DNA from 4 places in the Arthrobacter sp. YAF17 genome. Region 1 is predicted to be linked to each of the others. Evidence: riboswitches for the same ligand, from Rfam matches in the RefSeq annotation. Region 1 holds a riboswitch; each other region holds the start of a gene.
What was found. Region 1 has a riboswitch for S-adenosylmethionine ahead of AB4Y67_RS09795 (bifunctional o-acetylhomoserine/o-acetylserine sulfhydrylase). Riboswitches for the same ligand answer to the same signal wherever they lie in the genome.
Positions count from the first base shown of each region.

Region 2: linked by a shared signal. The riboswitch ahead of AB4Y67_RS12800 (ABC transporter substrate-binding protein) and the one ahead of AB4Y67_RS09795 (bifunctional o-acetylhomoserine/o-acetylserine sulfhydrylase) in region 1 are both predicted to bind S-adenosylmethionine.
Region 3: linked by a shared signal. The riboswitch ahead of AB4Y67_RS04595 (aminotransferase class V-fold PLP-dependent enzyme) and the one ahead of AB4Y67_RS09795 (bifunctional o-acetylhomoserine/o-acetylserine sulfhydrylase) in region 1 are both predicted to bind S-adenosylmethionine.
Region 4: linked by a shared signal. The riboswitch ahead of AB4Y67_RS13085 (DUF1737 domain-containing protein) and the one ahead of AB4Y67_RS09795 (bifunctional o-acetylhomoserine/o-acetylserine sulfhydrylase) in region 1 are both predicted to bind S-adenosylmethionine.

Region 1 is NZ_JBFRDB010000009.1:214,048-219,888, forward strand. It holds gene AB4Y67_RS09795 (bifunctional o-acetylhomoserine/o-acetylserine sulfhydrylase) at 170-1,543, opposite strand; SAM riboswitch class IV at 1,549-1,664, opposite strand; gene AB4Y67_RS09800 (VOC family protein) at 1,869-2,507, shown strand; gene AB4Y67_RS09805 (CPBP family intramembrane glutamic endopeptidase) at 2,715-3,479, opposite strand; gene AB4Y67_RS09810 (histidine phosphatase family protein) at 3,557-4,237, shown strand; gene hutI (imidazolonepropionase) at 4,312-5,520, opposite strand; gene AB4Y67_RS09820 (NAD(P)/FAD-dependent oxidoreductase) at 5,532-5,841, opposite strand, start outside.
Region 2 is NZ_JBFRDB010000014.1:57,860-63,700, forward strand. It holds gene trmB (tRNA (guanosine(46)-N7)-methyltransferase TrmB) at 1-554, shown strand, start outside; gene AB4Y67_RS12795 (DUF1206 domain-containing protein) at 739-1,545, shown strand; SAM riboswitch class I at 1,707-1,794, shown strand; gene AB4Y67_RS12800 (ABC transporter substrate-binding protein) at 1,896-3,557, shown strand; gene AB4Y67_RS12805 (ABC transporter permease) at 3,564-4,523, shown strand; gene AB4Y67_RS12810 (ABC transporter permease) at 4,542-5,441, shown strand; gene AB4Y67_RS12815 (ABC transporter ATP-binding protein) at 5,453-5,841, shown strand, end outside.
Region 3 is NZ_JBFRDB010000003.1:128,295-134,135, forward strand. It holds gene AB4Y67_RS04590 (class I SAM-dependent methyltransferase) at 1-267, opposite strand, end outside; gene AB4Y67_RS04595 (aminotransferase class V-fold PLP-dependent enzyme) at 357-1,823, opposite strand; SAM riboswitch class IV at 1,858-1,971, opposite strand; gene AB4Y67_RS04600 (glutamyl-tRNA reductase) at 2,059-3,516, opposite strand; gene hisN (histidinol-phosphatase) at 3,696-4,508, opposite strand; gene rsgA (ribosome small subunit-dependent GTPase A) at 4,564-5,679, opposite strand; gene aroA (3-phosphoshikimate 1-carboxyvinyltransferase) at 5,663-5,841, opposite strand, start outside.
Region 4 is NZ_JBFRDB010000014.1:124,384-130,224, forward strand. It holds gene AB4Y67_RS13070 (PLP-dependent cysteine synthase family protein) at 1-450, opposite strand, end outside; gene AB4Y67_RS13075 (aromatic amino acid ammonia-lyase) at 410-2,086, opposite strand; gene AB4Y67_RS13080 (NtaA/DmoA family FMN-dependent monooxygenase) at 2,091-3,386, opposite strand; SAM riboswitch class IV at 3,574-3,689, shown strand; gene AB4Y67_RS13085 (DUF1737 domain-containing protein) at 3,751-4,020, shown strand; gene AB4Y67_RS13090 (rhodanese-like domain-containing protein) at 4,017-4,427, shown strand; gene AB4Y67_RS13095 (O-succinylhomoserine sulfhydrylase) at 4,428-5,636, shown strand; gene AB4Y67_RS13100 (glutamate--cysteine ligase) at 5,717-5,841, opposite strand, start outside.

The DNA of each region.
Region 1 (5,841 bases):
CGAAATGCGGCGGCGTTGTGGCGAAGATTGTGACGCCCGTGTGACAGCCACATGCGTCAGCACCGCAGTTTCCCCACTTTTGAAGGCCGTGGGCGGCGGGTCGCCCCGGAGTGTCGGCGACTCCCGGCCTCATGCCCGCAAAGGTGGGGAAACTCGGCGTTGACCTCGCTTAGGCGTCCTTGGCCGCCCGGAAGCCGGCTTCGAGGTCCGCGAGGATGTCGTCGATGTGCTCCAGGCCCACGGACAGGCGCACCAGACCGGGGTTGACGCCGGCAACGGCCTGCTGCTCCGGGGAGAGCTGGCTGTGCGTGGTCGACGCCGGGTGGATGACCAGCGAGCGCACGTCACCGATGTTCGCGACGTGCGAGTGCAGCTCCAGGGCGTCGACGAACCGCTTGCCGGCCTCCGCTCCCCCGGCGATGTTGAAGGCCACGACGGCGCCGGTCCCCCTGGGCCCGTACTTGCGGCCGCGCTCGTACCAGGGGCTCGACGGCAGCCCGGCATAGGCGACCGATTCGACGTCGTCCCTGGCCTCGAGCCATTCGGCGACAGCGGTGGCGTTGGCGACGTGCCGCTCCACGCGCAGGCTCAGGGTCTCGATGCCCTGGGCGATGAGGAAGGCGTTGAACGGGGATACCGCCGAGCCGAGGTCGCGCAGCAGCTGGACGCGTGCCTTGAGGATGTAGGAGAGGTTGGCGCCGAGGGCGCCGTCCTTGCCGAGGTCCCGGGCGTAGACCAGGCCGTTGTAGGTGGGGTCAGGGGTGTTGAATCCCGGGTACCGCTCCGGATCCGCGCCGAAGTCGAAGTTGCCGGAGTCCACGATCACGCCGGCGATCGCGGCGCCGTGGCCGCCGAGGTACTTGGTGGCGGAGTGGACCACGATGTCCGCGCCCCATTCGATCGGCCGGATGAGGTACGGCGTGGAAAGGGTGTTGTCCACGATCAGCGGCACCCCGGCCTCATGGGCCACCTGCGAGATGCCCTCGATGTCCAGGACGTCCTGGCGCGGGTTGGAGACCACTTCGCCGAAGAACAGCTTGGTGTTGGGCTGCACGGCGTCGCGCCACTGGGCCAGGTTGTCCGGGTCCTCCACAAACGTTACGAAGATACCGAACTTCTTCAGGGTGTGCGCCAGGAGGTTGTAGGTGCCGCCGTAGAGGCTGGGGCTGGCCACCACATGGTCTCCGGCCTCGGCGATGTTCAGGATCGCGAAAGTCTCCGCGGCCTGCCCGGAGCTCAGCAAGAGCGCCGCGAGCCCGCCTTCCAGGCTGGCCACGCGCTGTTCCACGGCGTCCTGGGTGGGGTTGCCGATCCGGGTGTAGATGGGAGCCAGTTCGGCGAGGGCGAACCGGTTGGCGGCGCTTTCAGCGCTGGGGAAGACGAACGACGTCGTCTGGTAGATCGGAAGCGACCGGGCACCGGTGGCGCTGTCCGGCTCCTGGCCGGCGTGGATCTGGCGGGTTTCGAAGGACCAGGCGTTGGACATCGGAGACTCCTTTGGGGACTGGGCACAGACTGCCCGGAGCTCCTTGGCCCGGGTCAACTCTGGCGCCGCGCTTGCCTTCCGGCGGGCGCCGGACGGCCAGGTCTTCACCCGGGGCACCCCACCGCGATACGAGGGTTGCCGGCCAGCAAGCCGGGGCTGTGCGCTGGCACTCATGACCTGACCCCAGTCTAGGAACGGGTTCCGGGCTCTGGATAGCTTTGTGACGAAGATGAAGCCGGGCGGCCGGCTGGCCCGGCCGGGCCCCCTGGTTCCGCGCAATGACGCGGAAAAGAGCACTTCGGGGGCACCCCGAAAATGACATCCCATCTCGGTTAGGCGAGCCTAAGCTGAGAGCCGCATCACAAAGTGCCAAGATGAGGTCATGCGCATGGATCACGTCTCTTACGCCTGTGAACAAGATGGCCTCGCTGCCACCACCGAACGAATTGCGTCTGCCCTCGGCGTCGAAGCCGTGAAGGGCGGAGTACACCCCCGATTCGGGACCCGCAACATGATCATCCCGCTCGCGGGACACAAGTACCTGGAGGTCGTGGAGGTCCTGAACCACCCGGCCTCCGACAAGGCCCCCTTCGGCCAGGCCGTCCGTGCCCGCTCCGAAGCAGGCGGCGGCTGGATGGGCTGGTGCGTCGAGGTTGACGACCTGGCCCCGTTCGAGGAGCGGCTCGGCCGCGCCGCCGTCAACGGCAACCGCAAGTTCCCGGACGGCCGCGAACTGGTCTGGAAGCAGATCGGCATCCTCGGGCTCATCGCCGATCCCCAGGTCCCGTACATGCTCAGGTGGGAAGGCGACCCGGAACTCCACCCGTCGAAGGCCTACGAGAGCCAGGTCAAGATGTCCGCCCTCACGATTGCCGGCTCCGCCGAGCGCGTCACCGAATGGCTGGGTGTTCCGGTGGAAAAGCCGCTGGAAGACGTGGCCGTGAACTGGATCGCTCCCCGCGGAACCCCCGGCATCCTGTCCGTCACGTTCGAGACGGCCTCCGGAGCCGTCACGATCTGACGTTTCACCGCCCCACACTTCGGCCGCCATCAGCGGGTGCCAATGACGTCACCCACCGATGACGGCCGAAATACTTTAACGCCAATACAGAAACGGCGCACCGGCGGCCCGGCCGGCTCTGAAAGGCGACGCGGGGTCACTTCGCGCCCGTCCAGTGCCTCCGGATGGGCTCGAAGTGACTCCGCGTTGCTTTGTGTTGGTGCGCACTCAGCCCAGGCCGATGGCCTTGCCAAAGAGGCTGAAGCCGACGAATGCCACGATGTCCAGGACGGCGTGGGCGATCACGAGCGGCATCAGCCGGCGGGTTTTGGTGTAGACCACGGCGAAGATGACGCCCATGATGGCATTGCCGATGAACGGGCCGAACCCCTGGTACAGGTGGTAGCTGCCCCGCAGCATGGCGCTGGCGAAGATGGCCGCAGGCACGGACCAGCCGAGCTTCCCGAGCCGGTCCAGCAGGTAGCCCACCACGATCACTTCCTCCACGATCCCGTGCCGGATCGCGGAGAGGACCAGCACCGGCACCGTCCACCAGTAGGCGTCCAGCGCGCTGGGAATGATCGCCGTCGTGATGCCGAGCGCGCGGCCGGCGGCGTAGAGGCCCAGCGACGGGATGCCGATCAGCGCCGCCAGGCCGAAGCCCTGCAGCAGGTCCCTGCCGGGCCGGTTGAAGTTGAGGCCCAGTCTCTGGAAGGCCGTGATGCCGTGGCCGGACGGCCGGTTTTCCGTCAGGAAATAGATCACGAGGACCACGGGGACCAGGGCGAAGATGATGTCCAGCAGCTGGTAGGTGAGGTCGAAGTACTCGCGGCTGCTTTGCGAGCGGTTCAGCGTGGAGGTCCCCTCGGCGAGCGGCGCCCTGGTCATCTTGTCCAGCAGCTGCACCACCGAATACACGGCCGACTGTCCCAGGGACAAGCCCAGGACAATCCACATTTCAAGCCGCAGCCGGCGGCGGGAGGGAACCAACATGGTTACATCTTGCCTGCAGTTGCCGGTAGTTGCCTGAATCGGGGCCGCGACGCTGCCGGGCCCTATGCTTGGGGTTTATGAGTGCGCCCGGGAAAATCATTCTGATCCGGCATGGCCAGTCCGCCGCCAACGCCGACACTTCCATCTACAACCGGGTGCCCGATTACCGGATTCCGCTGACCGAACTCGGTGTGGAACAGGCCCGGGCAGCCGGTGAACAGGTCCGGCGGCTGCTGGACGGCCAGCAGGCCTGCGTGTATGTCTCCCCTTACCTTCGGGCCTACCAGACCCTGGAGGCCCTCAACCTCGGTCCGCTGATCGAGCGGGTCATCGAGGAGCCGCGGCTGCGGGAGCAGGACTGGGCGAATTTCCAGATCGCCGGCGAGATCGAGGACCAGAAGGAGCTCCGCAACGCCTACGGCCACTTCTTCTACCGCTTCCGGGAGGGCGAATCCGGCTCGGACGTCTACGACCGGGTCTCCTCATTTATGGAAACCCTGTACCGCCACTGGTCCAGGCCGGACTACGCCCCCAACGCGCTGTTCGTCACCCACGGGCTCACCATGCGGCTGTTCTGCATGCGCTGGTTCCACTGGTCCGTGGAGTACTTCGAGTCCCTCAACAACCCGGACAATGCCGAGGTCCGGAGCCTCCTGCGGACCGAGCTGGGCAAGTATGAGCTGGACAAACCCTTCAGCCAGTGGGTGGAGCGCCGCGTCGACGAAACGGTGCTCGACGCCCCGCCGATGTATTTCTAACTAACGAAACTGACTCGCAGCAGGGGCTGTTTTGAGCGTCCAAAACAGCCCCTGCTGCGAGTCAGTTGGGTGGGTCAGCGGGCGCGGACCCCCGCGCGCCAGACGGCGTGGGTCAGCGGAATGCCGGGCCGGTAGGCCAGGTGCGTGGCCGAGGGCGCGTTGAGCAGGTGCAGGTCCGCGCGGTGTCCGACGGCGATCGAGCCGACGGCGCGTTCCCCGTCGGCGTCGTTCCCTGACTCCCGGCCGAGCGCCAGCGCGCCGCCGTAGGTCGCGGCGCGCACCGCCTCGTGGACGCTCAGGCGCATCTGGAGCACGGCGGTGGTGACGCAGAAGGCCATCGAGCTGGTGTAGGAGGTACCCGGGTTGCAGTTGGAGGCCAGGGCAAGCTGCACGCCGGCGTCGAGCAGTTCCCGGCCCGGCGCCAGCGGCTGGCGGGTGGACAGGTCACATGCCGGCAGGCACGTCGCCACGGTGCCGCGCCCGTCACCGGACGCGGCGTCCCAGCCGGACCAGCTGGCGGCGAGGGCGTCGACGTCGGCGACGGACAGGTAGTTCACGTGGTCCACGCTCGCGGCACCGAATTCCACGGCGAGCCGCACGCCGGGGCCTTCGCCGAGCTGGTTGCCGTGCACGCGCAGGCCCAGCCCGGCGTCGCGGCAGGCCTGGAGCACGCGCCGGGACTGGTCCTCATCGAAGGCGCCCCGCTCGCAGAAGACGTCGGCCCAGTGCACGAACGGCCGGACGGCCGAGAGCATGGGGCCGCAGACCAGGTCCGTGTATTCCTCGGCGTCCATCCCGGCGGGCACGAGGTGCGCGCCGAGGTAGGTGACCTCGTCCGCCACGGTGGAGGCGATCCGGGCGCTGCGGGCCTCGTTCTCCACATCCAGGCCGTACCCGGTCTTGGTTTCGAGGTAGGTGGTGCCCTGCGAGACGGCTTCCGCGACCCGGCCCATCGCGAGCCGGGTGAGGTCGAAGTCGCTGGTGCTCCGGGTGGCGCCGGTGGTCACGGCGATTCCGCCGGCGCTGTAGCTCTCCCCCGCCATCCGGGCCTCGAACTCGCCGGTCCGGTCGCCGGCGAAGATCAGGTGGGTGTGCGAGTCGACCCAGCCCGGCAGCAGGGCCCGGCCCCCGGCGTCGACGGCGTCGTCGGCGGCCGGCGCGTCCGCCGCGGAGCCAAGCCACGAGATCCGTTCGCCCTCGATGACCACCGCCGCGTTCTTCAGGACCCGGTGGTCCGCGTCCTGGGTCATCAGCTCGGCAATGTTGGTAATGAGGGTGCTCATGAGTCCATTCTTCAGCGTCGGATGGACCAGCGTGTCGCCGCCAGCGCTTCCACTGTCCGGGATGCCGGACCGGCTGCTTGGGCCCCGCCCGGAACCGCAGAGGCTCCCTGGCCTGCGAGGACGAGTTCCGCGGCCAGTTCGGCGATGCCGGAGGACGTCTGGAAGCCGTAGCCACCCTGGCCGGCGAGCCAGAAGAATCCGGGGGCTTCGGCGTCGAACCCCACCACCGGGATACCGTCGGCCGCTTCCGTCCGCAGCCCGGTCCAGGCCTGGCGGACGCCGCGGATGCCGAGGGTGGTGAGGGTGTTGAGCCGGGCGATC
Region 2 (5,841 bases), on a different contig from region 1:
ACACCCTCATCAAGATCAACAGCCGCGGCCTGAGCAACGTCCGCGTCGTGGAGGCGAACGCCCCCGAGGTGCTCGCCACCATGCTGCCGGCCGGTTCCGTGACGGAGCTGTGGGTGTTCTTCCCGGACCCTTGGCACAAGTCCCGGCACCACAAGCGGCGCCTCATCCAGCCGGCGTTCGCCGAACTGGCCTCGCGGGCCCTCAAGCCCGGCGGCCTCTGGCGCATCGCGACGGACTGGTCCAACTACGCCGTGCACGTGCGGGAGGTCCTGGCCGGCTCCCCCGACTTCGAGAACCTGCACGACGGCGAGCGCAGCGGCCCGGAGAGCCCCCTCACCAAGGTGTGGGAATCCGGCGTCGAATCCCTCGTGGGCGGCGCCCCCGTCAAGGAGGGCCGCGCCCCAGTGAGCACCGAACACACCGGCCCGAACGAGGGCACCGACGAGACCGGCGGCTGGGCGCCGCGGTTCGACGGCCGGATCCTGACGAGTTTCGAGAACAAGGCGCACGAGGCGGGCCGGCTGATCTTCGACCTCAGCTACCGGCGCCGGTAGCTCGGGTCGAGGCGGCCCGCCGGCCGTGTCCGAACCCTCTGCTGTCGCCACTCAGTATCCGGATTCCCGGGTGCTGTTCCCCGGCGGCTCCCCGTGGCACGATTGCGGAAGAAGCAAGAACCGGGCGGACCAGAAGCCCGGCAGAACCACCGAGCCAGTTGAGGAATCCGCCATCAAAAAAGAAATGAAAACCGCCGCGGACACGGCGGAAGAGATCACCAACTCCCGTGCGCTGGAGGTCGTGGCCCGTGCCGGTTTCGCTGTGAGCGGCATCCTGCACCTCCTCATCGGCGTGGTCGCGATCCGGCTCGCCATGGGCGGGGAAGGAAAGGCCGATGTCAGCGGAGCCGTTCAGCAGCTCGCCAGCCAGCCGGCCGGCCCGCTGTTGCTGTGGACGTCGTTCGCGGCGTGCGTGGCCCTCGCCATCTGGCAGACCAGTGACGCCATTTTCGACTTCGAGCACCTGCCGGCCAAGAAGAAGCTGGCAAAGAAGCTCAAAGCCGCGCTCCAGGCCGTCGTCTATGCCGGGCTCGCCATCACTCTGTTCTCGTTCGCCAACGGCGCCGGTTCTGACCAAAGCAGCTCCACGAGCGACCTCACTGCGTCCGTGCTGAAAGCCCCCGGCGGCTACGCCCTCCTGCTCGCCATCGGCGCAGCCGTGGCGATCACCGGGATCGTGTACGCCATCCGGGGCTTCCGCCAGTCGTTCGCCGAACACCTCCGCCTCCCGGCCTCGCAACGGGCGCGGACTGCGGTGACGGTCCTGGGAGTCGTGGGCTATGCGGCCAAAGGCATCGCCCTGCTCCTCGTGGGGCTGCTCGTCATTATCGCCACCGTGAAGGCGCACCCCGAGGAGTCAACCGGGGTCGACGGCGGGTTGAAAGCCCTCCGCGACCAGCCCTTCGGCGTGTACATGCTGGCCGCCGTCGGCGTGGGCCTGATCTGCTACGGCATCTTCATGATGGTGCGGGCGAAACTCGCCAAGATGTAACGCCCGCCGTGAGACGCCCGGACGCGGAAACCGGGCCTTTGTGATCATTTGTTGCAAAACGTGTCGTAATTATTGGGAAATCGAAGATTCTGCAGGAAAGTAGGTGTTGCCTCCACCGGAAACGGTCGCGGCAACGAGAAACGACCTTCTTTACGAATTACTAACCATCCAGATCGGCTGAGAGACCTGGCTCGATGACGCCGTAGCAACCACCTTCGGGCACGGTGCTAATGCCAGGACCGATGGATATTGCCACGATCCCAGGTTCCACCACCCTGCGCCCTGCGGCGGCCGGCGTGTGTGGGGCCTGCGATTCTGGAGTTCCTCGGTCATGACCGAGAGGATCCCCGATGGGTACCAATGAATCACGCACGGCAACGACCAACGCGAAGGCCAGACGCCGCCCCCTGCGTTTGCTGACCCTGATGGGGGCGGCGGCCCTGGCCCTGAGCGCCTGCGGCGCCAACCCGGCCGGCACCGCGGCCTCGCAGGTCCAGGACGGAACCCCGGTGCAGGGCGGAACCTTCGTCTTCGCCGAGGTCACCCCGATCAACAACTTCCAGACCCAGGCGGCGCGCTTCTACGAAAAGGCGAACGTCCTGAACAGCGTCTTGGACCGGCTGACTTACTTCGATGCCAAGAAGGGCGAGCTCGTCCCCTGGATCGCGAGCAAGTTCACCGCGAGCGAGGATCAGACCAAGTTCACCTTCACGATCCGCCCGGGAGTGACCTTCAGCGATGGAACACCGCTGGACGCCAAGGCGGTCCAGGCCAACTTCGACGCACTGGGGAAGGGCATCGAGAGTGCGAAGATCCAGCCGAACGTTGATTTCTCCACTTACCAGTCCTCCCGGGTCATCGGCGAGGATCAGGTGGAGGTCACGCTGTCCTCCCCAGACGCCAACTTCCTGCGCGCCACGTCCTCCGTCACCGCCGGACTCGTCTCGCCGAAGACCCTGACCCTGGACAACGCCGGCCAGTCGGCCATCGCGAAAATCTCTGGTTCGGGTCCCTTCACCTTCGAATCAGAGAAGGCCGACGAGGAAATCGTCCTGGCTAAGCGTTCCGACTACGCCTGGGCACCGGAAGGCGCCGCCAACCAGGGTGCCGCCTATCTGGACAAGGTCGTCGTGAAGTACCTGCCGGAAGTGGCGCACCGTGCGGGCGCCGTGCAGACCGGCCAGGTTGACCTGGTCCGCGGCCTGCAGCCGGCCGACGAAACTGCCCTTGCCGGGAGCGGCAACCAGGTCCTGCCGGCCAAGGGCATTGACCTGACGGCCAACATGGCGGCGGTGCGGATCGGCAGCGGCAAACTTGCGGACGCGAAGGTCCGCCAGGCATTGCAGCTGGGCATCGACCGGCCGACGCTGAAGGACACGGTGCTGTCCGACAGCTACGAACTGGCCGGCTCCGTCCTGAACCGTGAAGCGCCTGACTTTACTGATCTCTCCGCGGACCTGGCCTACAACCCGGAGAAGTCGAAGAGCCTGCTGGAGGAGGCCGGCTGGGCGGTCGGCTCCGACGGCATCCGCGCCAAAGACGGCCAGAAGCTTGAGGTCACCGTCACGTCGTCGAACAACTCAGTGGTCATCAAACCCGCTTTCGAACTGATCGAGCAGCAGTGGCGCAAGATCGGCGTGAAGCTGGTCAACCGCGCGGCGGACAACGCCTTCCTGGCGACTGCCATGAAGGATCCCAACGTGGAATTCTTTGGAACCCGGCAGTTTGCCTACGGCGGCCTGGGGCCAGTCTTCGGCCCGGTCACCAACACGCAGACGTTGAATGCGGACCAGCAGCTCAATGAACTCTTCGCTAAGGAACACGCCGCCACCAGCCCCGCAGCGCACAAGCAGCTCGTCGCCGACGAACAGCGCGCGCTGGTTGTGGACCAGGCGTTGGCTCTTGTGCTCTGGGACGAAGTCCAGGTTTACGGCGCCAACGCGAAGGCGCATGTCGACTTCACCTCCGGTACCGCGCCGATTTTCCAGGGTGCCTGGAAGACCGGCAAGTAGGCCATCATGGGCCTCTACTTTGCGCGGCGCCTCGGGCAGGCGCTGCTTGTCATCTGGCTGGCGTACACGCTCGTCTTCCTGGCAGTCCAGCTGCTGCCCAGCGATCCGGTCACGATCTTCCTCTCGGCGGACGCTGCGGCGGACCAGGCAACGATTGATGCCATGAAAGCCCAATACGGCTACGACCAGCCGCTGCTGGTGCAGTATTTCGGCCAGCTTGGGCAGCTGCTGGGTGGGGACGTCGGGTACTCCCTGGCCTCCGGGCAGTCGGTGGCGACCCGCATCGGCGCGGTGGCCGGGTCCACCCTGGCGCTGGCCTCCAGCGCCTTCGTGTTGGCCGTCGTCCTCGCGGTGGCCCTCGTGGCCTCGGCCACGTTGAGCCGGTCGGCGGCGCTGAAGCGATTCATCACCAATCTCCCGCCGCTGTTCGCAGCGGTTCCGGTGTTCTGGCTCGGGCTCGTGCTGCTGCAGCTGCTGTCCATCCAGCTCGGCGTGATGTCCCTGTTCCCGGACGGTTCCTTTGCGTCGCTGGCAGTTCCCGTCCTTGTCCTGGCCCTGCACGTTTCCGCCCCGATCGCGCAGGTACTGCTCAAGAGCATCACGAAAGTCTATGAGCAACCGTTTGTCGACGTGCTGCGGGCCAAGGGCGCGTCCCCCGCATGGATCTTCTACCGCCACGTCCTGAAGAATGCGGCGGGTCCGGCAATGACCATTGCCGGTATCACGGTGGGAACCCTGCTCGCCGGTTCCGTGATCACGGAGACCGTGTTCGCCCGCTCCGGCCTCGGCTCGGTGGTCCTTCAGGCCGTCACCGTCCAGGATGTCCCGCTGGTCCAGGGCCTGGTCCTGCTGACGGCGTCGGCGTTCGTTGCAGTGAACCTGATCGTCGACCTGCTGTATCCGCTGCTGGATCCCCGCATCCTCAAGAGCAGTGCCCACGGCTCGCCAAGAGCACTGACTGCCTGAGACAGAACGGAGAACCTTGTGAGCATCGAGCTACTACGAACGGACCCTGTCGCTGAGGTGGCCTTGCCGCCCGCCGGTGGCGGCACCGTCCCGCGCGGCCCGGGAAAGCGCCAGGGAAACATCCTGCGCTCGGCGGGCCTGTGGCTGACCGTCATTCCGCTGCTGATCGTCCTGGGGTGGGCATTCCTGCCGGGCCTTTTCAGCTCCTTCGACCCCATCAGTGGCATTCCGAAACAGAAATTCCAGCCGCCAAGTGCCGGGCACTGGTTCGGAACCGACCACCTGGGCCGGGACGTCTACTCGAGGGTCGTCCACGGCACCTCGCAGACCCTGCTCACAGCAGGGCTCGCTGTCCTGATCGGTTTCGTGGTGGGAACGGCGTTGGGCCTGTTTGCCGCGACGGCGGGCCGGGCCGCCGATGCGGGCACCATGCGCCTCGTGGACGTGCTTTTGGCCGTGCCGGGGTTCCTGATCTCCCTCATCATTGTGACCGCGTTCGCGCCGGGACCAATCTCGCTCGGCGTCGGTGTGGGCATCGCCTCGATTGCCTCGTTCGCCCGTGTGGTGCGCTCGGAAGTTCTCCGCGTCCGCAACCTGGACTACGTGGAGGCCGCTTTCCTCAACGGGGGATCCTACTGGTCCGTCGTCTGGAAGCATGTCCTGCCGAACTCCTGCGGCCCGGTCCTTGCCCTGCTGGCAGTCGACCTTGGCGCTGCCATTCTCGCAATTTCCGGGCTTGGCTTCCTCGGCTTCGGTGCCCCTCCCCCCACGCCGGAGTGGGGTCTGCTGATCTCCGAGGGCCGGCAGTACCTCGCCGGAGCATGGTGGATGACAAGCCTGCCGGGCCTGGTCATCGTGCTGACGGTGGTGCTCTTGGCCGGTCTCGGACGCCAACTTCTCAAGATCTTCCGGTTCTAGTCAGGAGCCCCATGACTCTCAATGCAGCAAACCCCATCGCCGAACCCGGGCCTCTCCTTGAGGTGCGCGGACTGCAGGTCGAATACGGCCGCGGCCCAGGGGCCATCGTGGCCGCAGATTCACTCGACCTGGTCCTCAAACCAGGTGAGATCGTCGCCGTCGTTGGCGAATCCGGTTCCGGCAAGAGCACGCTCGCCAAGTCGATCATCGGCCTTCTCCCCGAAGCAGGCGGGATCTCTGCCGGAACCATTGTGTTCGACGGAATTGAGCTGACCGGACTTTCCGAACGCGCAATGGAGAAAATCCGTGGACGCAGGATCGGCATGGTTCCGCAGGATCCCGGCGGCTCGCTGGACCCGGTGAAGACGGTCGGATCCCAAGTGGCCGAGGTCTTCCGGCT
Region 3 (5,841 bases), on a different contig from region 1:
CGGAAGCGTCCTGCGCAGCTGCTCCAACATGTCGGCGGACGGGTCAACAGCCACCGTGTGCAGCCCGCGCCCGGCCAGCAGCGCCGTGAACTTCCCGGTGCCGGCGCCCACGTCCGCGGCGTCCTTCGCCCCGGCGGGAATCAGCCAGTCGGCCGAATCGTCGGGGTAGCCCGGGCGCACGCGTTCGTAGTGCTCCCCGCCGTCCTGGAAGCTCTGCCCGAGCTCCTGGCGCCGTTCCCGGTGCAGTTTGGGGCCACCGCGTGCCACGTGCGATCTCCTTCGGCAGGTCCGGATGGGTACCTTCCGAATTTACCGCACGCGGCAGGGCCGCGATGCCAGGTTGGTTCCCCGCCCGGTCAGTCCTGGGTGCAGGGGGCCGCGCCGGCAGTGCCGGGCGTGTTGGGTGCCCAGTGCGGGTAGCTGCGGGTGTCGTTGGACGGAACCCACCTTCCCGCGTCCACCACGTAGTCCCAGCCGAGGCCGGTCTGGCGCAGCTCCTGGATACCGGCGAGCAGACGCTGGGCGTCCTCCAGCCGGGACCCGACTCCGAAGCTGGCCCGCAGCGAGCCGGAGGGCAGCCCGAGCCGACGGAGCAGGGGGTGTGCGCAGAACCGGCCGTCGCGCAGCCCGATGCCGTGTTCGGCCGAGAGATACGCCGCCACCAGGCCCGCGTCGTAGCCTTCCACGGAGAAATTGACGACGCCGATGGTGCCGGTGCCGGCCCCGTTCCCCGGTTCGTGGCCTGCCGGCACGTCGAAGGATGCACTGTCCGCGAAGATCTGGTGGACGGTCACGCCGTCGATCCGCGCTAGGCCCTCAACGAGGAACGACCGGATGGCGTTTTCGTGCGCGTGCCACTGGTCAACGTCCAGGCCGGCGATGACCTGGGTGGCCCGGGCCAGGGTGGCTGCGCCGAGGACATTGGGAGAGCCGCCTTCATGCCGGGCGGGGCCGGTGGTCCAGCTGACCGTGTCAATCCGGGCGTCCTGCACGGCTCCGCCGCCGGCCAGGTGCGGCGTGCCGGCGTCTAGCCAGTCGGGACGGCCCACCAGCACGCCCGCGCCGAAGGGCGCGTAGAGCTTGTGCCCGGAGAACGCGAGGTAGTCGACGCCGTCCGCGGTGATGTCGATCCGCCGGTGCGGGGCCAGCTGGGCGGCGTCGACGACGATCCGGGCGCCGTATTCATGGGCCAGGGCGGCCAGTGCCCGGATCGGCAGGATCTCGCCGGTGACGTTGGAGGCGCCGGTGACGGCGAGCAGGCTGACGCCGCCGTGGGCGAGTTCCCCGTGGAGCAGTTCCAGCGTGGCGGCGAGGGTGGGCGCGGCGATGACGCTGCGGTGCGGCACCCGCTGCCAGGGCAGGAGGTTGGCATGGTGTTCGATGTCGAGGTAGAGCACCTCGCCGGTGTTCACGCCGTCGACGACGGGCAGGCAGCCGGCCAGCAGGTTCAGGGAGTCGGTGGTGTTCCGGGTGAAGATCACGGCGTCGTCCGGACGGCCGCCCACGAAATCGCGGACGATGGTGCGGGAGTTCTCGTAGACCGAGGTGCTGATCTGGGAGGCATAGCCGGCGCCGCGGTGGACGCTGGCGTAGAACGGCAGGATTTCGTTGAGGTAGGCCGAGACCACCGACAGCGCGGGCGCCGAGGCGCCGTAGTCCAGGTTGGCGTAGCGGACGCTGCCGCCCTGGATCAGCGGCGCCTGGATCTCGGCGCCCGTCACCGCGGCCAGCGGACGGCGGGCGACGGCGAACCGCACATCGGGATGCGCTTGGCCGGCGACGGCACGGAGTTCGGGGGTGGCGGGAATGGTGGCAGTCGTCATGGGACCTCGCTTGAAAAGGACCCCACGTACCGGGGATCCGCGCTTGCCGGGTCCGTTCCGGACCGGCCAGGTCGTCACCCGGGGCACCCCGCCGCGAATGGAGGMTTGCCGGCCAGCAAACCGGGGTTTAGCGCTGGCACTCGTGACCTGTTTCGAGCCTAGGACATTCCCCGCCCGCGCGAAAAGGTGCTGGCCGATTGTGAAGCTGTTTGTTACGCGGGCGCTAGCACACTCGCTAGCACGCTCGGCTGGCTGCGGCGATGCCGGTCCGGGGGCTCGTCAGGAACTGCAAAGTTGAACAGGTTCCCGGGCATCCGGCGCCCGGGCGGGCGGTGCCGCCGCAGACCGGATTGGCCGTCGCTGCGACCGTTTCGGCGGGTTCTTCGGCGTGTTCCCGGACTGGCCGGGCGGCGTCCCGGCTCGGGGCGGTCTGCTGGCTGCCGGTGGAGATGCTGAGGCCGAACAGGGCATCGAGGGCAGCGGCGTAGTCGTCCTGGCGCCCAAGCGCGGCGAGCGCCCGGCCGCGGACCGTCGGGGTATGGAGCAGGCGCCGGATCAGATGCCGGAGGGCGAGGTTCACGTCGTCAGCCGCGGCAGACCGGCCATGCTGTTTGCTGACGCGTTCCATTTCGCTGTGGAGGACCTGATGTAGGTGCTCGCGCAGCGCGACGACGGCGGTATCCACGGCGCGCCCGGCTTCCTCCTCCTCGAAGTGGCGTGCCGCCTGCCGGACCAGGGCGCGGGCTCGGCGCAGCGCCGCGGCGTCCGCCGGGGGAGCAGCGCGGTGCACCGATTCCAGCGTGATGAGTTCGACGCCTGGCAGCCCGCCCACGCGGGGGTCGAAATCGTGGCTGGGAGCGAGGTCGATGATGGCCAGCGGACGGGCCGCACCCTCACGCCACCGGGTGAGGGCGGCAGCGTCGAGCCGGGCCCCCGAGCCGCTGCAGCCAATGAGGAGGTCCACCCCCGCAACGGCTGCCGGCAGCTGGCCGGCGGAGAGGGCGGTGCCGCCCCGGGCCGCCACGAAGGTCTTCGCGCGGCCGGAGTGGGAGAAAACCGAAATGTCGGAACATTTCCGGTTCCGGAGCAGCTCCGCGACGCACCCGGCGTAGGCGCCGGTCCCGAAGAGAACCGCCGACGCGCCGGCGATCCCGGCCTGTTTGGTGCCGTCCCGCGGGCCCACGGCGGCGGCAAGGTCCAGGGCAACGGAAGCGATGGATCTGCTCGCGCTGCTGAGTGCGGTCTGTGCCCCCACGTCCTTCGCGGTGCGGGATGCGGCCTGGAACAGCCTGCCCAGCCGTCCGCTGGTGGTTCCGGCGGCCTGCGCGTCCGAGAGTGCGCGCCGGACCTGGCCGGCGACTTCGCGTTCACCCACGACGACGGAATCCAGCCCCGCGGCAACGGCGAAAAGGTGTTCCGCGGCCGCAGTTCCCCGGAGTTCCTCGAAGAGGCCCGAAAGGCGGTTCTTGGGCAGCCCGGAGCCGAGATGGACCGACTCGAGGACGTCCGTGCGTGCGGCTGCCAGGCCCGCCTCGGACGGGACTTCGCAGTAGATTTCGAATCGGTTGCAGGTGGACAGGACCACGGATGCGGCGACGGGCGAGCCGCCGGCGAGAAGCTGCGGCGCGAGCCCGGTGGCGGCGGCGTGCAGTGCGGCGGCCGATTCGGGCTCCAGGTCCCGGTACTTCGCCATGAGCACCAGCAGTACCGGGCCGATCCCGGCGGTGCCGCCAGTCCGGGCATGAGCTGTGTCAGACAAGGCTGCTCTCCTCCCAAAAAGATGCCCTACCTTGAGGCCGGCTGAGGCCGGCCGTCCTGGACAGCGTCGTACAGGGAGGTTGCGGAATCCTTGGGGGCGGGCCCGTCGGGTTGCTAGAGCAGGTCGTCCAGGCCGGGATTGAGGCGCTTGAGGACCTCGGAGTGGAGGATCGAATTGGTGGCGAGGGCGTTACCGCCGAAGGGGCCGTCTTCGCCGTCCAGGGAGGTGAAGCGCCCGCCTGCCTCGGTGACGATGGGTACCAGGGCGGCCATGTCGTAGAGGTTCAGCTCGGGCTCGCAGGCGATGTCGACGGCGCCTTCGGCCACGAGGCAGTAGGACCAGAAGTCCCCGTAGGCGCGGGTGCGCCAGACTTCCTCGGTGAGGCCGAGGAACTCGTCGAGGTTGCCGCGCTGCTTCCAGCCGCCCAGGCTGGAGTAGGACAGGGAGGCGTCCGAGAGCTCCGAGACGTTGGAGACCTTCAGCCGGGTGGCGGCGGCCAGCGAACGCCCCATGTAGGCTCCGGCGCCCTTGGCGGCCCACCAGCGCTTGCCCAGCGCGGGGGCGCTTACGACGCCGACCACCGGCTCGCCTTCGTCGACGAGGGCGATCAGGGTGGCCCAGACGGGGACGCCGCGGACGAAGTTTTTGGTCCCGTCAATCGGGTCGATTATCCAGCGGCGGGAGCCGTGGCCTGAGCTGCCGAATTCCTCGCCGAGCACGGCGTCGCGCGGGCGGGAGCGGGACAGCTGGCCGCGGATGGCTTCCTCGGCTGACTTGTCGGCGTCGGTCACCGGCGTGAGGTCCGGCTTCGTCTCGATCCGAAGGTCGAGCGCCTTGAAGCGGCTCATGGTCTGGGAATCTACGGAATCTGCCAGTACATGGGCAAGGCGCAGGTCATCGTTGTAGCTCGAAGCGGGTTGACTCATGGTTCCAAACTACCGCCAAAGCGGGCGGGGGAGCGGTAGGCGGGACCGCAGCCGGCTACGAGACGGTGCCCAGTTCCTTGACGTCCTGTGCTTCCATCCGCGGGTCCGTCCCCAGCAGGCGGCGGAGCGAGGCGAGCCGGGCCGGGCCGGATTCGCCCGCGTGGCCGGCAGCCACCCAGGCGTCCACTCCGCAGTTGACGGCGCTGGAATCGTGCTTGCAGCCCCGCTCGCAGTCGTCGGTGCCGGGCTCGAGGTCCGGAAAGGACCGCAGGATCCGGTCCGGGTCCACGTGGGCCAGGCCGAAGGAGCGGATGCCCGGGGTGTCGATGATCCAGCTGCCCGCCGGGGCATCGTTGACCTTGAGGGCCAGGGCGGAGGACGACGTGTGGCGGCCGCGCCCGGTGACGGCGTTGACCCCGCCAGTGGCGCGCTCGGCGCCGGTCAGGGCGTTCACCATGGTGGATTTTCCGACGCCGGAGTGGCCCAGCATGACGGTGACCTTCCCGTCGAGGTGGCCGCGCAGCTGCGAGACGGCGTCCTTGTCCAGGCGCGCGGACAGGCCGTCGTCGGAGCGGGCGTCGATGCCGGAGGCGGCGGAATCCGCCGTCTTGGAGATGATCACCGGGAAGGCAAGGTGCTGGTAATTGGAGAGGAGTTCCGCAGGATCCTTGACGTCAGCCTTGGTGACCAGCAGCAGCGGCTCGATGCCGGCGTCGTACGCGGCGACGAGGGCGCGGTCGATGAAGCCGGTCCGCGGCTCCGGGTTGGCGGCCGCCACGACGATCACCAGTGTGTCGGCATTGGCGACGACGGCGCGCTCGATCGGGTCCGTGTCGTCGGCGCTGCGCCGCAGGAGGGTCTTGCGGTCCTGGATCTTGACCAGCCTGGCCAGCGTGTCCGGCTCGCCGCTGACGTCCCCGACAAGGGAGACGAAGTCGCCGGCAACGACCGGGTTGCGGCGCAGCTCCCGGGCCCGGGCGGCGATGATCTTGCGCTCTTCGGGTGTGCCTTCGGCGACGACGGCGGTGTAGCGGCCGCGGTCCACGGTGATGATCCGGCCGGTGACGGCGTCGTCATAGGCGGGCCGGTCCTTGGTACGGGGCCGGGATCCCTTTTTGTTGGGGCGGATCCGGACGTCGGATTCGTCCCAGGAATCAGTGCTGCGTGCCACCGGCGGAGTCCTTCTCTGCTGCGGTTCGCTGCGCCAGCATGGCTTCCCAGAGTTGTGGGAAGTCCGGCATGGTCTTGGCCGTCGTCGCGATGTCCTCGACCTCGACGCCGGGCACTGCCAGGCCAAGGATGGCGCCCGCCGTGGCCATGCGGTGGTCGGCAT
Region 4 (5,841 bases), on a different contig from region 1:
TGTCTCCGCCGTGATCCGTGCCGCCACCGCGCGCGCGTTCTCCGGCGATCCGGACGGCGCATCCCAGTCCGTAATCACCACCCGGGCACCGTAACGGTGCAGGGCGGCCAGCTTCTCGGCGGAAATCGAGTCACCCGTGACCACAACCACCGGATGGCCGGTCAGGGCCCCGATCAGGGCAAGCCCGATTCCGGTGTTCCCCGACGTGCTCTCCACGATCGTGGCGCCGGGCTGCAGCGCCCCGCTCCGCTCGGCTGCCCGGACCATACTCAGGGCCGTCCTGTCCTTGATCGATCCGCCCGGGTTTTCCGATTCGAGTTTGACGTAGACCGCGCTGGCCAGGCCCTTAGTGATCGTTCTCAGCCGCACCAGCGGGGTGCCGCCCACCTGGGCCAGGACGGCATCCGCGTCATTGGGCAGCTTCTCCGCGACCGTGTGCTTCCCCGTCATGGCTTTCCCCCTCCCCTGTGGCACGTTCCGCGAGCGCGGAGTGCAGATCATCGCGCGCCGCGTCCAGCAGCGCGGACGCCGTCAGCCCGCCGGAGGCGCCGTGGGCCAGCACCCGCTCAAGGCGTGCCTGGATGGCGCCCGTCCCCGCCCCGAGCGGCCGCTCTCCGGTCCCGGCCGCCCCGGGACCCCCACCGGCGCGGGCACCGGCACCGGTAGCGGTAGCGTCGCCGGCCCGGGACAGCAGGTAGGCCGCCGTCAGCGCCTCGATGGTGAAGAGCTTCTCGGCGGCCTCGGCGGAGCGTTCGAGCTGCTGCAGGGCCAGCGGCGCCAGCGTGGAGTGGTCCTCGACGTCGGCGGACAGGGTGGGCGCCCCGAGCGTGGCCGGCGCCGCCAGGGTCTTCAGCTCGGCCAGCAGCCCGGCCGCCGAGTACCAGAGCAGGCCCGGGAGCTCCTCCCGCGCCAGGGCGGCGCCGTCCCCGGCAGCGGCGAGGTGTTGCTGCCGGATCCGGCGCTGCGGCGGATAGAGCTTGGCGATCCGGCGTTCGCTGCTGATCCCCAGGTGCGCCAGGCCCAGCCGGAGGGCTTCGAAGGCCAGGGCCAGCTGCATAGGCTGGAAGTTCCCGCCGGACACCATCCGGCCCGAGGCCAGGTCGGTCAGCGGGTTGTCGCCCTGTCCGTTGAGCTCCACTTCGAGGGCTTCCTCGAGGGCGCCGAGCTGCCAGCGGAAGGCGCCGTGGGTCTGCGGTGCGGCCCGGAAGGACAGGGCATCCTGCACTGAGGCGTCCCGGCCGTCCTGCTCCAGCCAGCCGCCGCGGACCAGCCGGCGGACATTGCCGGCGGAGACAGCCTGGCCGTCGACGGCCTTGGCCGCCTGCACGGCCGCGGAGAAGGGGCTGAGGTTCCCGCCGCCGTCGTACCGTGCGGTCGCTTCCAGCGAGAGCGCCAGCGCGGTGTCGGCCAGGTCCGCCAGGCGCAGGAGCCGTCCCAGCAGGAGCGCGCCCACGCCGATCGAGTAGGAGTTGGCGCTGACCAGGGCCAGTGCTTCCCCCGGTGCCAGGGCCAGGGGCTCCAGCCCGGCGGCGGCGAGCGCCTCCCCGCCGGGGACGGGCGGCCCGTCCGGAGAGAGGACTTGTCCCTCCCCGATGGCGACGGCGGCGACGGCGGCGAGCTGGGTCAGGTCCGAGGATCCCACGGAGCCGTCGCGCGGGATCGCGGGAAGCACACCGCGGTTGAGCAGCCGGGCGTAGAAACGCGCCGTCTCCGGGCGCACCCCCGAGCCTCCGCGGCTGAAGCCGATCAGCCTGGCAAGGACCGTGGCGCGGGCTTCGGCGGCGTCCAGCAGCCCGCCGACGCCGCTGTCGTGGTAGCGGACCACCTGGATCTGGTAGGCGAGGATTGATTCCTCGGCCACTGCCGTGTCGCGGCCGGACCCCAGCAGCGTGTTGAGGCCGTAGACCTTGTGCCCGGACTCAATGGCCCGCTGGACCACTTCCCGGGAGCGGCCCAGCACTTCGAGGGCCTGTTCGCTCAGGACCACCCGCACGGAGGGGTCGGCGGCCGCCGCGGCGACCTCCCGGGCGTGCAGCCGGGCCGTGCCGATGAGGAAGGACGCTGCGGCGGCCGGCTGGTCGGTCATGGCGCTAGAAGTCCCGCAGGTTCCGGCGGAGGCCGCCGTCGCCGTAGCTGGTCCGTATCAGCCCCCGGCGGCGGAGCACGGGGGTCAGCCGGTCCAGGACGCCGTGGACCGTCGCGGGGTCCACGAACCCGGAGAAGAGGAACCCGTCGCCGCCCACCTGCGCCCCGGTCTCTTCGAGGTAGTCCGCGATCTCCTCGGCCGTGCCGATGATGCTGTCCCCCGCGCCGCCGCTGCGGGCCTGGAGGAGCTGGCGCAGCGTGGAACCCGGCGGCGCGGCCTTGGTGAAGTGGTCGAGGGTGCCCTGGTTGCTGTTGGTGTGCAGCTCCGGCAGCGGGGCGTCGAGGTCGAACTGCTTGAAGTCGATGACGGAGAGGTAGGAGATGGAGTTGAGCTGGCTGTCGATGTCCCGCTGCGTCAGGTCCCGGCGCCGGGCCCGCAGCTCCTCCGCCTCCGCCCGCGAGCCGACCACCGTGGGCTTGAGGACAAACAGCACCTTGACGTCATCCGGGTTCCGGCCGGCGGCGGCGGCCTCCGCCCGGATGGAGTCCCGGTAGGCCTTCATCCCGTCCGCTCCCCGGGCGAGCGCAATCGCGACGTCGGCGTTGCCCCCGGCGAAGGCCTTGCCCCGCGGGGAGGCCCCTGCCTGCACCAGCACGGGTTCCTCCGGCAATGGTGCCGTGTTCAGCGGCCCGCGGACCTTGAAGAACTCGCCGTCGTGGTGGATCGGGTGGACTTTGGTGTGGTCCGCAAAAATGCCCCCGCCTGCGTCCTCCCGGATCGCGTCCGGTTCCCAGCTGCGCCACAGCCGGCGGACCACATCCACGAATTCCTCGGCCTTCTCATAGCGCCGGTCGTGTTCGATCTGCTGGTCCAGGCCGTAGTTCTGGGCAGCGAGGTCGCTGCCGGAGGTCACCACGTTCCAGCCCAGCTGTTCGTGCGAGAAGTGCTGCAGGGTGGCCAGCAGCCTCGCCGCCGTGAACGGCGGGTAGAAGGAGGCGCTGATCGTGGGCACGATGCCCAGGTGCCTCGTGGCGGAGAACAGGTACGGCACGAGGGCCAGCGGATCGTGTTTCGGCGCGAAGGACGCCTGCGCCAGGGAAACTTCCGCGCTGCCGCTGTAGGTGTCCGGGACGGTGAGGGAATCCTCGATGATGAAAAGGTCCAGGCAGGAACGTTCAAAGGCCCGGACCGCGTCCTGGTACAGCGCCGGCTTCTTCCAGTCATAGCCGATCCCGTAGCCGGGGGTTCCCCAGCCCTGGACGCCGAAGCCGTGGCCCACAAACCACCCAAAATGCAGCATGGGACCGACTGTAGGGGCATCCGAGGCGTTCACGGCCACCTGATTTCATCCGGCGTAAAGGGACTTCACCTCCCGTCATTATCCCCCCGGAACCGCCGGATGGGTCCCCGCACTCCGGCGGATTCCGTTACCTAACATGACGACGGCGGCGGTGCCGGCCGGCGTCGCGGGTGTTACGTTTTTGGTGAGTAATGAGAACCGGCGCCAAGCCCTGACTGGCCGGTCGGCAACCCTCCCTTTCGCGGCGGGGTGCCTCAGGTGAATACTCGGCATATCGACCAATTCGAGCTGCAAGCGTGAAAGAAGGAGATCCGTCGTGCCTGACGCGTCCGCCCCCGCTGTCCCCGATACAGCACCCCGTACAGTGCCAGCCCCGGCCCCCGCCGTCCCCGCTGCCGGGGAGAGACTGGCGTACCGCCTGTTCACCGGCCCCGATGACCGCGCCTTCTGCGAGCGCGTCTCGGCCGCCCTGGCCGAGGGCTATGTGCTGCACGGCGGCCCGGCCGTCACGTCCAACGGCGGCAGCGTCATCGTGGCCCAGGCCGTGGTGCTGCCGGCCGCGATCGCCAGCGCCGATGCCGCCGTCGCCAATGCCGTGGATGACCTGGAGTTCGACGGCGAGGGCCACGCGTGAGCTACGCCGGAGACCTCAGCCCGCAGGAGGCCTGGGCCAAGCTGGAGGACGGCGCCATCCTGGTGGACGTGCGCACCGAGGGCGAATGGGCCCACATCGGCATCCCGGACACCAACGAGACCGACAACGATCCGCTGTTCATCCAGTGGAACCTCACCGGCGGCATCCCCAACGCGCGCTTCGTGGAACAGCTGAAACAGCAGGCCCCCGAAGAGCCGGGCACCGAACTGGTCTTCCTGTGCCGTTCCGGCGCCCGCTCGATCGCCGCCGCGATCGCCGCGACGGAGGCCGGCTTCACCTCCTACAACGTTCTCGAGGGCTTTGAAGGCGGACCGGACCGCTACGGGGAGCGCACCGTCAACGGCTGGAAGAACCGCGGCCTGCCCACCAACCTCGGAAAGCACTAAGTGGCCTTCAACCCCGATGCCGCCGGCTGGAGCGCCGACACCCAGGCCGTCCGCGGCGGGCTCGACCGCACCGGCTTCCAGGAAACGTCCGAGCCGATCTTCCTGAACTCCGGCTTCGTCTACGAATCCGCGGCCGCCGCCGAGCGTGCGTTCACCGGCGAGGACGAACGCTTCGTCTACTCCCGCTACGGCAACCCCTCGGTGGCCACGTTCCAGGAACGGCTCCGGCTGCTCGAAGGCACCGAGGCCTGCTTCGCCACCGCCTCGGGAATGTCCGCCGTCTTCACGGCCCTCGGCGCCCTGCTGGCCGCCGGCGACCGGGTGGTCGCGGCCCGCTCGCTGTTCGGCTCGTGCTTCGTGATCCTCAACGAGATCCTTCCCCGCTGGGGTGTGGAGACGGTCTTCGTGGACGGCCCGGACCTGGAGCAGTGGCGCGCCGCACTGTCGGAACCCACGACGGCGGTCTTCTTCGAATCGCCGTCGAACCCGATGCAGGAAATCGTGGACATCGCCGCCGTGAGCAACCTGGCGCACGCCGCCGGGGCGACCGTCGTCGTCGACAATGTCTTTGCCACTCCCCTGCTGCAGCGCTGCGGGGAGCTGGGCGCGGACGTGATCGTCTACTCCGGCACCAAGCACATCGATGGCCAGGGCCGGGTGCTCGGCGGCGCGATCCTGGGTACCAAGGAGTTCATCGACGGCCCGGTCAAGCAGCTCATGCGCCACACCGGGCCGGCGCTTTCGGCGTTCAACGCGTGGGTGCTGACCAAGGGGCTGGAGACCATGGCCCTGCGGGTGAACCATTCCTCCGCTTCCGCGCTGCGGCTGGCGGAATGGCTTGAGGAGCAGCCCGCGGTCAGCTGGGTCAAGTACCCGCTGCTGCCGTCGCACCCGCAGTACGATCTGGCCGCCCGGCAGATGAAGGCCGGCGGCACCGTGCTGACCTTTGAGCTCTCCCCGTCCGCCGGGCGCTCGGCGAAGGAGGCCGCCTTCGCGCTGCTGGATGCGCTGCGGATCATCGACATCTCCAACAACCTCGGCGATTCGAAGTCCCTCATCACCCATCCCGCCACCACGACGCACCGCGCCATGGGGCCGGAGGGCCGCGCGGCAATCGGCCTCAGTGACGGCGTGGTGCGCCTCTCCGTGGGGCTCGAGGACATCGAGGACCTGGTCCGCGACTTGGGCCAGGCGCTCAAGCAGGTCTAGGTTTCCGCCGCGAGTTGGCATTTCGCGGCAGTGTTTCCTGAACACATTGCCGCGAAATGCGCACTCGGCGGCGGGCCCGCTCAGCCCTGGCGGATCCGCCTCAGGGACGTCCCCTGGTCAGCCTGGTCGCCCGCGGTTCCCTCCGTGGTCACCTCGACCGCCCGTTCGACGACGGCGGCGAGCCCGCCCGCGTGGAACGGCTCCC